DNA from 4 places in the Cryptosporangium sp. NPDC048952 genome. Region 4 is predicted to be linked to each of the others. Evidence: riboswitches for the same ligand, from Rfam matches in the RefSeq annotation. Region 4 holds a riboswitch; each other region holds the start of a gene.
What was found. Region 4 has a riboswitch for cobalamin ahead of ACGFY5_RS06115 (putative cobaltochelatase). Riboswitches for the same ligand answer to the same signal wherever they lie in the genome.
Positions count from the first base shown of each region.

Region 1 (2,973 bases), on a different contig from region 4:
CGTTCCTCGACCGCCCCACCCAGCGCCTCCCGCACCGCCGCGGTCCGCGCTCTCCACGCGCGGCCCGCCGGGTCGAGGAGCTCGGTAACCGGCCGCCACGGCGCCGCCGGCACCGCGTCGACCGGATGCGTTTCGACAGCGAACGCGGGCCCCAGCGAGGCGAGCGCCGCGAACGAACTCAGGCCGGCACCGCGTCCCGGGCCGCCGCCCTCGCCGGGGCCAGGGCGCGCTCGGCCAGCGGCCCGAAGACCAGCCCGAACGTGCCCCACATGATCAGCTGCGCACCCACCGAGTACAGCCGGAAGAACGCCAGTACGTCCGCGGGGAAGCCCTCGTAGACGATCCGACCGCTCGGGTCACGCAACGGCTCCGGCATCTCGGCGATCGTCGGAAGCAGCAGCATCACGATGCCGACCGCGACGACGTACGCGCCACCGGCCAGCAGTGCCGCGTTCCAGTTGCCGAACCGCGCCGCCAGACGCTGCCCCAGCCACACCGCAGCACCGAGCAGCACGAGCGACGCCAGCACCATCGCGAGGTACAGCCCACCCCGGGTGGAGATCGTGTCGTCGTCACCGACGGCGGGCGGGTTGGCCGGGTACTTCAGCCAGGGCACCAGGAACAGCCCGACGAACGCGCCACCGGCGACCAGCAACGCCAGCACCCGTGGCCGCACGGCCCCGACCCGCCCCAGGCAGATCATGTAGATCACGGTGGCCAGAAGACCCATCGCGATGCCGAACACGACCAGACCGGTGCCGATACCGATGTTCGCCTGCACCGTGCGGCTGAACACTTCGGACTCGGCAGCCGGGATCGGGATCCCCGCCGCCCGGTCGAGGGCCTCCTGGGCAGCGCCCCGGCCCTCCTCGTAGTCGATCGCCTGCTGGATCTGCGGCTCGGCGAAGATGCGCGCGAACACGAACGCCAGCAGGCCGCCGACTCCGCCGGCGAGTGCGCCGCGGAGTAAGAGCTTCAGTTCCATCAGTGGCAGGGGAAGCCGAGGAAGTGACGCGCGTCGTGGATGTACTCGTGGACGTGCGCGTCGTTGCCGAACACCGACGTGGCGCCCTGATCGACACCGATGAAGTAGTAGGCGAGCAGCGCCAGCAGCACGGCAGCACCGAGGTAGACAGCACCCCGTGAGCCGGAGATCACTACCGGTGTCGCAACAGCAGACGGACTGGTCACGTCGAGCCTCCTCTGGGGATCGTGCGTCCCCTGTTCGAACGGGCCTCGTGACGGCACCAGTATCTGACTCACCGACCCGGAGGCCGGCTCACAGTGGCGCGACCGTGCTGGACTTCCACCAGCTTCCTCGCGCCGCCACGCTCCAGGCACCGTAGGCCCGCGAAAGGCTCCCGGTCAACGTGAGTTAGCGCTCCCTGCGTCGGATGAGGTAGGTGTCCATGATCCACCCCTTTTGTGCCCGTAGCTCGGCGCGCGTAGTGGCAACCCGATCCGCGACCTCGTCCAGCGGCCCAGCGATCAGCACCTCGTCCGCCCCACCCAGGTAAGCCCCCCAGAACAACGACGCGTCCTCACCGGTGAACCGGCGGAACGCCAGGCTCGCGTCCAGCATCACGACCAGGTCCAGATCGTTGTCGTGGTGGCCGTTCGCCACCCGCCGACCGGTCGTGACCACCACCGCACCGGCAGTGCGCGTCAGCGTGATGCGGTGCCGCGCGGCGAGCACCTGCACACTGCTGATGCCCGGCAGCACGTCGTACGCACACGCCACCTGCGCGCGTCCCACGATCGTGTCGAGCATGCGGATCGTGCCGTCGTAGAGCGCCGGGTCACCCCAGACCAGGATGCCCGCGGTGCCCTTCTCGGGCACTTCGACGCGCAGCGCGTGCTCCACCGCTGCCGACCGCGCATCCCGCCAGGCCTCCACGGCCCCCGCGTAGTCGTCGGCGGTCCGGTCCCGCGGCGGGTCGGCGATCGTCACGACCCGGTAGCCGTCGGTTCCGAGGAACCGCTCCAGGATCGCCTGCCGGGCGTCGGTGAGCTCCGCGGTCGTCTCTCCCTTGTCCAGAACAAGGAACACATCGACGCTACGCAGCGCATCGACCGCTTCGACGGTGAGCAGGCCTGGGTCGCCCGCCCCGATACCGATGACCCGAATGTGTCGCACCACCGCAGACTAGGTGTCGCGCCCCTGGTGGGCGCTCGCGACCCGGCGTTCCAACACGATCGCGGCGCGGTGGACCGCAGCCGCCGACCGTTCCGCCGAGCGCCCGGCGGGGGTGGCGATCTGCAGTGCCGCCCGCCCGCCGGCGGGGAGGCGTACCGGCACCGCGTAACACGTCAGGCCCGGCATCACGTCCTCGTCGTCGACCGCAGCACCGAACGGCCGGCGCCGCGCGGACGAGTGCCCGCCGAGTACGACACCGGCAGCCGTCGATCCGGGCATCTCCGACCCCGCCCGGGCATCGATCGGCAGCGGGTCGCGCCCGGGCACCATTTCCAGCGCGACGAACGACTCCCCGCCCGCGACCACCAGCGACACCGCGGCACCGGTCTGCTCCCGGAGTCCCTGGATGACGCTCGTCGCGGACGTCCGCAGCCCGGGGACCGGTTCGACGCGCTGCGCGAGCCCGAGCAGGTCGGCCGAGAGCGTCCAGTGACCGTCGCACCAGTCGACGGCCCCCGCGGCGCGCAACTGGCCCAGCATCCGGTGGACGGTCGGGCGCGGCAGCCCGGTCAGCTCCGCGACCCGGGTCACCTGCGCGACCTGCCCGGCCAGCGGTAAGGCGCGCAGCACCCGGAACGCGCCGTCGACGACGCTGCGACCGCCGGCACCCGACTCCATCACGACCCCGATTGTCCGATGCCGCGCAACCAGGCCGGCCATGCATCGAGTCTGGCGCCACCTCGCACAGCGGAGCTGACTACCGCGGGAGGTGGAGACAGCTGCAGTACGCCGGAGGACGGATTACACTGCACAGCGGGTTCGGCCGAGAGCCCGGT
Region 1 covers NZ_JBICTY010000002.1:786,963-789,935, forward strand. The annotation lists gene ACGFY5_RS11855 ((2Fe-2S)-binding protein) at 1-113, opposite strand, end outside; gene ACGFY5_RS11860 (CbtA family protein) at 179-985, opposite strand; gene ACGFY5_RS11865 (CbtB-domain containing protein) at 985-1,191, opposite strand; adenosylcobalamin (AdoCbl) riboswitch at 1,238-1,331, opposite strand; gene cobF (precorrin-6A synthase (deacetylating)) at 1,376-2,137, opposite strand; gene ACGFY5_RS11875 (helix-turn-helix domain-containing protein) at 2,147-2,857, opposite strand.
Region 1: linked by a shared signal. The riboswitch ahead of ACGFY5_RS11865 (CbtB-domain containing protein) and the one ahead of ACGFY5_RS06115 (putative cobaltochelatase) in region 4 are both predicted to bind cobalamin.

Region 2 (2,973 bases), 230 kb from region 4:
AGTTTGCGCCGGCGGAACGAACCGCGGCCGAGTCGGTACAGCAGGGTTGCCAATGTGGATCCTCGGTCGGAACGGAGACGACACCAAGTCAGATCGTGCCTTCCCTCCGGCCTACCCGCTAGCCGAGCGGCTAGTACTGTGAGCTTTAACTCACACGATCCAGTAAGCAATTCCGACCGTCGCGGAACGTTGGACCGGACGTGGCACTCTCTTTCGCCGTACTGGGCGACTCGATCGCTTACGGGCAGGGCGCGGCTCGCGCCGACGACACCGTCGCCGCGCGGCTGACCCGACGTCTGATCGAGGACGGCCACCCGACGGACGTCCGTGTCTTTGCCGTGCCGGGGGCCCGTAGCCAGGACCTGGCCGCGCAGGTGCAGCGCACTGTGGCGTGGAAGCCGGATCTGGCACTGGTCGTCATCGGTGCGAACGACCTAACGGGCCTGGTGCCGCCGCAGCAAGCCGCCGCCCGGCTCGGGGCGGCGGTCGGGGCGCTACGCGAATCAGGCGCCGAGGTCGTCGTGGCGCCGGCGCCCGACCTGAGCGTCGTGCCGTGGGTGCCGGTGCCGATGCGTCCGACGGTGCGCGCCGCGAGCCTGGCGCTGCAGGAGGCGCAGATCCGGGCGGCCGAGGCGGCGGGCGCGGTGATCGCCGCGCACGCACTGGACACTTCCGCCGGGTTCGCCACCGACGTGTCGCTGTTCAGCGCCGACCGTTTTCACCCCTCCAGTGCGGGTTATGCCCGCATCGCCGAGGCGCTCGCGCCGTCCGTACGGGCAGCGGCGGCGCGGGCCGCCGCCCGCGCCACCGGCTCCATCTGACGCCTAGTTCGGGGTCAGTCACCCAGGGCGGCGAGGCCGGCTTGGGCGACCGTCATGTCCTGCGAGTAGTGGCCGCCGCTGACCCCGATGCCACCGACGATCGCCCCGTCGAGAACCACGGGATAGCCACCACCGAACGTCACGAGCCGGTCGATCGCGGCCGGCGCCCCCAGGGCCAGTGGGCCGTCGTCCTTGATGAAGTCGTACCACCCGTCCGAGCTCAGCCCGAACCCGATCGCGGTGAACGCCTTGTCCTGGGCGAGCTGGATGGAGACGTGCACCGAACCGTCCATGCGGTCGAATGCCTTGAGGTCCCCGCTCTCGTCGACCACCGCGATCGACATCGCGACGCCCAACTCGTCGGCTTTCGCGCGTGCGGCGGCGATCAACACGGCTGCCGCTTCGCTGGAGATGCTCGGCTTGTTGCGGACATAGGACATGCGGGGGCTCCCGTCCTCGTTCGGCTCGGTGCCATCGTTTCGAAGCGCCCTGCATTTCGTCAACAGAATCGTTGAAGACGTGCGTGTTACCGTCGGGAAGCCAGTCAACCCACGAGGTGGGTCAGGGAACCCGGTGCGAATCCGGGGCTGACGCGCAGCGGTGAGGGGGACGGCCGTGGTACTGGCCACTGGGCTTCCCGCCTGGGAAGGCGCCGCGGTCGGACGAACCCGAGTCCGAAGACCTGCTGGCGACCGACGTCCACTCGGGCGGCGGATCGGCTACGGGCCTCGCGATCGGGTCCGCGATCTACGAGGTACCTCATGCGGTTACGTCATGGGCTCGCCGCGAGCCTGTTGCTCCTCGCGGCCTGCGGCGGTCAGGACGCCGAGTCCACGGCGCCCGACGGCGACTACCCGATCAGCGTCGAGAACTGCGGACGCACGGTGACCATCGACCGGCCGATCGACAAGGCGGTCTCGATCAGCCAACCGGCGTCCGAACTGTTGCTCTCGCTCGGCCTGGAGGACCGGATGGCCGGTACGGCCTCGTGGAGCGACCCGGTGCTGCCCGCCTTCGCGGCCGCCAACGAGAAGGTGCCGCGGATCTCCAAGGACTTCCCGTCGTTCGAGCGGCTGCTCGAAGAGGAACCGGACTTCGTCTACACGACGTTCGCGTACACCTACACGGCCGAAGGCGTCGCCGACCGCGCGAAGTTCGACCAGGTGAAGATCCCGACGTACCTGTCGTCGAGCGAATGCACCGGGCAGGACGCCACCCAGACCCGCGCGCTGACGATCGACGATCTCTACCGCGAGATCGGCGACCTCTCCATCCTGTTCGACGTGCAGGACCGCGGCGCGGACCTGAACACGTCGCTACGGCAGCGGATGGCCGCCGCGACCGGCGGCCTCGACGCGAAGGACGTCACGCTGGCGTGGTGGTACTCCAGCACGAAGACGCCGTACATCGCCGGGTGCTGCGGCACACCGGGCCTGGTCACCGACGCGGTCGGCGCGAAGAACGCGTTCGCCGACAGCAAGCAGCTCTGGCCGGAGACCGGCTGGGAAAGCATTCTCGACCGCGATCCGGACGTGCTCGTGCTGGCCGACCTCACCCGCGGTGACGACGGTGACAGCGCCGCTGCGAAGGTGAAGTTCCTGGAGTCCGACCCGGTCGCGAGCAAACTCACCGCGGTGAAGAACAAGCGGTACATCGTGCTGAGCGGTTCCGACATGGATCCCGGTGTCCGCACGGTGCAGGCCGTGGAGAAAGTGTCGGCGGGACTGACTTCACTGGGGTACGGAGCATGAAGTAGGTGTTCTGGGCTCGGGGTGTCGCCGGGGTGGGCGTGCTGATCGTGTCGATCGCCGTGGCGATCACGATCGGCCCGGCGGACCTGTCGGTGCACGACGTGTCCGCGGTGATCGCCGAACACGTCGGTGGGCCGGGGTCCGGGCTCTCGACGATCCGGGACGCGATCGTCTGGGACCTACGCCTGCCCCGCACGCTGCTGGCCGCGGTGTGCGGTGCCGGGCTCGCCGTCTGCGGCGCGGTGCTCCAGGCGCTGCTGCGTAATCCGCTCGCCGATCCGTACGTGCTCGGCATCTCGTCGGGGGCGTCGACCGGTGCGGTGCTGGTCCTCGTGCTGGGCGTCGGCGCCGGGAGCGTCGGGCTCGGCCTCGGTGCGTTCACCGGCGCGGTCGTGGCGTTC
Region 2 covers NZ_JBICTY010000001.1:1,528,311-1,531,283, reverse strand. The annotation lists gene ACGFY5_RS07260 (MMPL family transporter) at 1-53, opposite strand, end outside; gene ACGFY5_RS07255 (SGNH/GDSL hydrolase family protein) at 201-821, shown strand; gene ACGFY5_RS07250 (heme-binding protein) at 836-1,261, opposite strand; cobalamin riboswitch at 1,346-1,526, shown strand; gene ACGFY5_RS07245 (ABC transporter substrate-binding protein) at 1,583-2,572, shown strand; gene ACGFY5_RS07240 (FecCD family ABC transporter permease) at 2,578-2,973, shown strand, end outside.
Region 2: linked by a shared signal. The riboswitch ahead of ACGFY5_RS07245 (ABC transporter substrate-binding protein) and the one ahead of ACGFY5_RS06115 (putative cobaltochelatase) in region 4 are both predicted to bind cobalamin.

Region 3 (2,973 bases), 550 kb from region 4:
GTGCGGCGCTCCCGCGTCGTCAGCGTGCGGCGCTCCCGCGCCATCAGCGTGCGGCGCTCCCGCGCCATCAGCGTGCGGCGCTCCCGCGCCATCAGCGTGCGGCGCTCCCGCGCCCGCCGGGTGCGGGGCCACGGCGACGACACCCAGGGGGGTGGACGCGGGAGGGCTCGGGGACTCGGGGGCCGACGGTTCGATGCGGGCGCACGCCAAGGACTCGTGCATTCGGCTCGCGACGCGCGGCACCGCGTCGTCGAGCTCGGAAAGACGCCAGGCCTTGGAGGCCTGAGCCGCGCGCTCGGCGAGAAAGCACCGCGCAGCGGCGATCAAGGCCGGAACGGCCTGGTCAGGACGAACCCGCAGACCGCTGTCGACGCCAGCCAACAGCACCGGGACGGTGTCCGAGCCGAGCAGAACGGTCACGTCGGCACCCAGCGAAATCACGTCCCGATCGGTGTCGATCGCGAACAGGAACCGTCCGGGCAGCTCGGCCAACTCCAACGAACCACACAGCGCACGATCGAGCGCGTCAACAACCCCGAAAACACCGCCGAGGGGCGACGCGACGATGTTCCGGACCCGTTCGTGCGTGGCCGAGGGAAGCAGTCCGACGTCAGCCAGCCGATCAGCGAGCGCGGACGAATCCGTCACGCCCCTGATCTGCAGATTCCCCCGCGACGTGAGCTCCAACGGGGCGAACGACCGCAACACGTTCCACTGGGTGAGGCTCACCACACCACCGGGGATCCGCACCCGCGCCAGGCCACCGTCCGCAGCCTCGTGCACCTGCAACGCGCCTGGGCAGCTGTCTGCAGCCTGGCGGAAGGGCACGGCGGTGGGCATAGTCCGGATGCTACGTGTCGCTCCGGTGATCCCCATTGGGCCCACTTGACGATTGGGACCCTGATCACCAGTGTTGAAAGGCCATGAGCGGTGTCAGGTGGAGGAAGCCGGTGTGAATCCGGCGCGGTCCCGCCACTGTTACCGGGGAGCGATCTCGCACTCGAAAGCCACTGCTGCGAAGCGGGAAGGCTGCGGGGGAGCGCCGATCCGGGAGCCAGGAGACTCCAGACGCCGCTGACCACGACCCGGGGCGCGGACCCCGAGTGAGGACGCCCTGCGTGATTCTGCTGCTCTCGACGTCGGACACGGACCTGCTCTCGGCGCGGGCGAGCGGCGCTGACTATCGGCTCGCGAACCCGGCGCGTGTTTCCGTCGACGACTTGCCGGGGCTGACCGACGGGGTCGACCTGGTCGTCGTCCGGATTCTCGGTGGGCGCCGGTTCTGGGAGGAGGGGCTCGACGCGCTCCTGGCCGGGTCGTTGCCGGTGATCGTGCTCGGTGGGGAGATCGCGCCGGACGCGGACCTGATGCAGCTCTCGACGGTGCCGGCGGGGGTCGCCGCCGAAGCGCACGGGTACCTCGCGCAGGGCGGCTCCGAGAACCTCACGCAGCTGCACAACTTCCTCAGCGACACCGTTCTCCTCACCGGCCTCGGGTTCGAGCCCGCCACCGAAATGCCCACCTGGGGCACCCTCGACCGCACCCCGAGCGCCACCGGAACAATCACCAAAGCACCCACCACCAAAGCGCCCACCACCGCGCCCACCACCAAAGCGCCCAGCGCCGCCGCGCCCAGTGCCGCCGCGGCCGCCGCCGCTGCGCCCGCCGCCGAAGGCGCCGCGGCAGAAGCGCCCGCCACCGAAGGCGCCGCCACCGAAGGCGCCGCCACCGAAGGCGCCGCGGCAGAAGGCGCCGCGGCAGAAGGCGCCGCGGCAGAAGCGCCGGCTGCGCCGCGGCCGACCGTCGCGGTGCTGTACTACCGCGCGCACCACATCGCCGGGAACACGTCGTTTGTCCACTCCCTCTGCGACGCGATCGAGAACGCCGGCGGGCAAGCGCTCCCCGTCTTCTGCGCGAGCCTCCGGACTGCGCCCGACGAGCTCCTCGCCACGCTGAAGAAGGCCGACGCTCTCGTCGTCACCGTGCTCGCCGCAGGCGGAACGAAGCCCGCCACGGTCAGCGCCGGCGGCGACGACGACGCCTGGGACGTGGGCGCACTCGCCGCCCTCGACGTCCCGATCCTGCAGGGCCTGTGCCTCACCAGCAGCCGCGCCACCTGGGACGCCAGCGACGACGGGCTCTCCCCACTGGACAATGCGACCCAGGTCGCGATCCCGGAGTTCGACGGCCGGATCATCACGGTCCCGTTCTCGTTCAAGGAGATCGACGCCGACGGCCTCACCGTCTACGTCGCCGACCCGGAACGGGCCGCGCGCGTGGCCGGCATCGCGGTCAAGCACGGCGTGCTCCGGCACATCGCGCCCGAGAACAAGAAAATCGCGCTCATGCTCAGCGCCTACCCCACCAAGCACGCCCGCGTCGGCAACGCGGTGGGCCTCGACACCCCGAAGTCCGCGGTGAAGCTCCTCCAAGCGCTCAAGGACGCCGGCTACGAGATCGGCGATCTCCCGGGCGTCGAAGCGCAGGACGGCGACGCGCTCATCCACGCGCTGATCAAGGCCGGCGGCCACGACACCGCCTGGCTCACCGAGGAGCAGCTCGCCGCGAACCCGGTGCGGATTCCGGCGGCCGAATACAAAAAGTACTTCGATTCCCTCGACGAAGCTCTCCGCGAGAAAATGGAGCGCCACTGGGGCCCGCCCCCCGGCGAGCTCTACGTCCACGACGGAGACATCGTCCTGGCCGCGCTCCGGGGCGAGAACGTCGTCGTGATGATCCAGCCGCCGCGGGGGTTCGGCGAGAACCCGGTCGCGATCTATCACGACCCGGACCTTCCGCCGAGCCACCACTACCTGGCCGCGTATCGCTGGCTCGCGTCCCAGTTCGGAGCCGACGCGGTCGTCCACCTGGGCAAACACGGCAACCTCGAGTGGTTGCCGGGCAAGACCGTCGGGATGTCGGCCGCCGACGGTTCCGACGCCGCCCTCGGTGACCTGCCGCTCATCTACCCGT
Region 3 covers NZ_JBICTY010000001.1:750,140-753,112, forward strand. The annotation lists gene ACGFY5_RS03465 (precorrin-3B synthase) at 1-840, opposite strand, end outside; cobalamin riboswitch at 941-1,065, shown strand; gene cobN (cobaltochelatase subunit CobN) at 1,119-2,973, shown strand, end outside.
Region 3: linked by a shared signal. The riboswitch ahead of cobN (cobaltochelatase subunit CobN) and the one ahead of ACGFY5_RS06115 (putative cobaltochelatase) in region 4 are both predicted to bind cobalamin.

Region 4 (2,973 bases):
ACAGCACCGCGCCCTTGACCGCGGCCATGCGTTGCCGGGCCGCCATCGAGCCGGAGGCGTCGACGCAGAACAGGATCGTGTTGCTCTCCCGTCCGCGGCGGACCGCGGACCGCAGGTCCTGCTTCTCGAGCTTCAGGCCCGCGGTGCGTCCGCGTTGTTTCTGGTGCGGCGCCGCTGCCAGCAACGTCGCGATCAGGTGGACGTCGTGCACCGGGCCGTCCGGTCGTGCGGCTCGGACGACTCGGCCGCGGCGCGACTCGGCGAGGGAGCGGCGGCCCGTGGCGTCGGACTGGGATCGGCCTACGCCGGGAACGGTGAGGAGTTTGGTGCGGTAGGGGTCGGTGGCTTTTACCGCTGGTCGTTCGGGTGCGGGGCTGGGGAGGCGTGGCCGGTTGTCGTCTGCGGTTTCGTCGGCTCGGCCGCGGTCGGTTGCGGGGCTCGCGCCGTCGAGCGGTTCGCTCGTGTCGGGTGGGCGGCGATCGGGGCCGCTGTCCGTGCTGCTGTCGGGGGCGCCGTCGCTCGTGTTGCTCTCGGTGGTGCCGTCGTCGGGGCCGTCGGGGCCGTTGGGGCCGTTGGGGCTGTTGGGGCCGTCGTCGGGACCGTTGGGACCGTCGTCGGGACCGTTGGGACCGTCCGGGTCGTCGTCGGGGTCGTCGTCGGCGGCTTCCTGGAGGGCTTTGTCGAGCTGGTCCTGGTCCAGGCCGGGTGCGTCGAACGGGTTACGGCGGCGCCGGTGCGGCAACGCGAGTTCGGCGGCGCGCCGGATGTCGTCGTCCGTGACGTGGTCCCGCCCATTCCACGCCGCCAGCGTGACGGCCGTCCGCGCGGTGACGAGGTCGGCCCGGAGCCCGTCCACGTCGAACGCGGCGCACACGGCCGTGATCCGGCGCAGGGCGGCATCGCTCAGAGTGACGTCAGCCAGACGGGCGCGCGCCTCGACGATGCGTTCGGCGAGCTCGGCGTCGGCGTCGGCCCAGCGGGCTGCGAAGCCTTCGGGGTCGGCCTCGTAGGCCAGCCGCCGCCGCACGACCTCGGCCCGTTCGGCGGGCCGGCGGCTCGCCGTGACCTCCACCGTCAGACCGAAGCGGTCGAGCAACTGCGGACGCAGCTCGCCTTCCTCCGGGTTCATGGTGCCGACGAGCAGGAACCGCGCCGCGTGCCGCACCGAGACGCCGTCACGCTCGACGTACGCGCGGCCCATGCCGGCGGCGTCGAGGAGCGTGTCGACCAGGTGGTCGGCGAGCAGGTTGACCTCGTCCACGTACAGGACGCCCCGGTGCGCGGCCGCGAGCAACCCGGGCTGGTACGCCCGCACCCCCTCGGTGAGCGCCCGCTCCAGATCGAGCGCCCCCACCAGCCGATCCTCGGTGGCCCCCACCGGCAACTCCACCAACCGCGCGGGGCGCGTTTCGGCGGCCACGCCTCCAGCCGAGGCGCCGACGCCATCCGGGCCTGCGGGCGCCGGGAGATGCGGGCCGTCGGGGCATTGGGGGTCGGGGGCGGCCGGGTCGCAGGCGAAGCGGCAGCCGGTCACCACCGTGATGGGTGGGAGCAGGGCGTGCAGCGCCCGGACGACCGTCGACTTCGCAGTGCCCTTCTCGCCCCGGGCGAGCACACCACCGATAGCAGGCGAAACGGCGTTGAGCGTCAACGCCAAACGGAGGTCGTCCAGACCGACGACCGCGGAGAACGGGTACGGCGGAGTCACCCGCCGATCACGCACGAGGGCATGCCAGGATCCTTCCCGCGGGTGTCCACGCCCGCGTGTGCGATGGCCTGCGAGCAGGCTCGCAGGGAGCGGACGCAGTGTCCTGGCTCCCGGATCGAAGCGTGTCCTCGGCCTTCCAGCCGTTACCGGCCGTGACCATTGAGTGAGGTCGGCTCCCCGGTGACAGTGGCGGGACCGCGCCGGATTCTCACCGGTCTTCCTGCCCTCCGCTCGCCGTAACTGTGACTCACCACGTCCCCATCGTCAAAGGTGCGAGACGTGCGTCACCGCCGTCCGGGCGCCCGCGCTTCCTCGCTCACGGCGCGACAGTGAGCAGCCTCAAAGGCGCAACGCGGCCGAGTCACGGCGGGCCGCGGTCAGCTCCGCTTCCACCTCTTCGTCGGTGAGCTGCGGAAAGTCCCGGTAGTGGTACCCGACCGCGCGGAACTCCGGCGGCGCGCTCACGCACACCACGGCGTCCGCCTCGACGCCGAGGATGATCACGGCCTGCGGTGCGCACACCGGCGCCGCGAACACCAGGTGCGCGGGCCGCAGCGCCCGCAACGACCGCAGCGCGGCCCGTGCGGTGGCACCGGTCGCGAGCCCGTCGTCCACCACGACCACCGTGCGCCCCTCCACCACCGGCGCCGGTCGACCGCCCCGGTACCGCTCGGTGCGTCGCACCGCCTCGGCTCGTTCCCGCTCGACGTCAGGCTGGAGTTCCTGCAACGTGAGGCCCACCTGGCCGAGCAGTCCCTCGTCGAACAGCGCGGGGCCGTCGACGGTCACGGCGCCGACGCCGAGCTCGCGGTGCCACGGCACCCCGATCTTGCGCGAGACGACGACGTCCAGCTCGCCGTGGACCGCGGCGGCCACGGTCCGCGCGATCGGGACGCCACCGCGCGGCAGCCCCAGCACGAGGGGCACCTCGTGCTCCTTCAGGTGTTCGGCGACGGCGACCGCCAGCGCACGGCCCGCCTCCGCCCGGTCAGCGAAGTAGTCCGACATGTCGCACCTCCGGTTACCGCGGGTTACCCCGATAACCGGCGTCACACGCCTCCGAGACCACGTTCGCGGGCCAGGAGCAGCGCTTCTGCGCGGCTCGGTACCCCGAGTTTCGTCAACACGTTCGCGACGTGGTTGCGCACGGTCTTCGGGCTCAGGACGAGACGGCGGGAGATCGTGGTGTTGTCGTAGCCCCGGGCCACGAGGTCGAGCACCTCGCGTTCGCGGTCGGTGAGTTCGGGGAACGACACCGGGCCGGT
Region 4 covers NZ_JBICTY010000001.1:1,298,293-1,301,265, reverse strand. The annotation lists gene ACGFY5_RS06115 (putative cobaltochelatase) at 1-1,708, opposite strand, end outside; cobalamin riboswitch at 1,805-1,931, opposite strand; gene ACGFY5_RS06110 (phosphoribosyltransferase) at 2,048-2,716, opposite strand; gene ACGFY5_RS06105 (response regulator) at 2,758-2,973, opposite strand, start outside.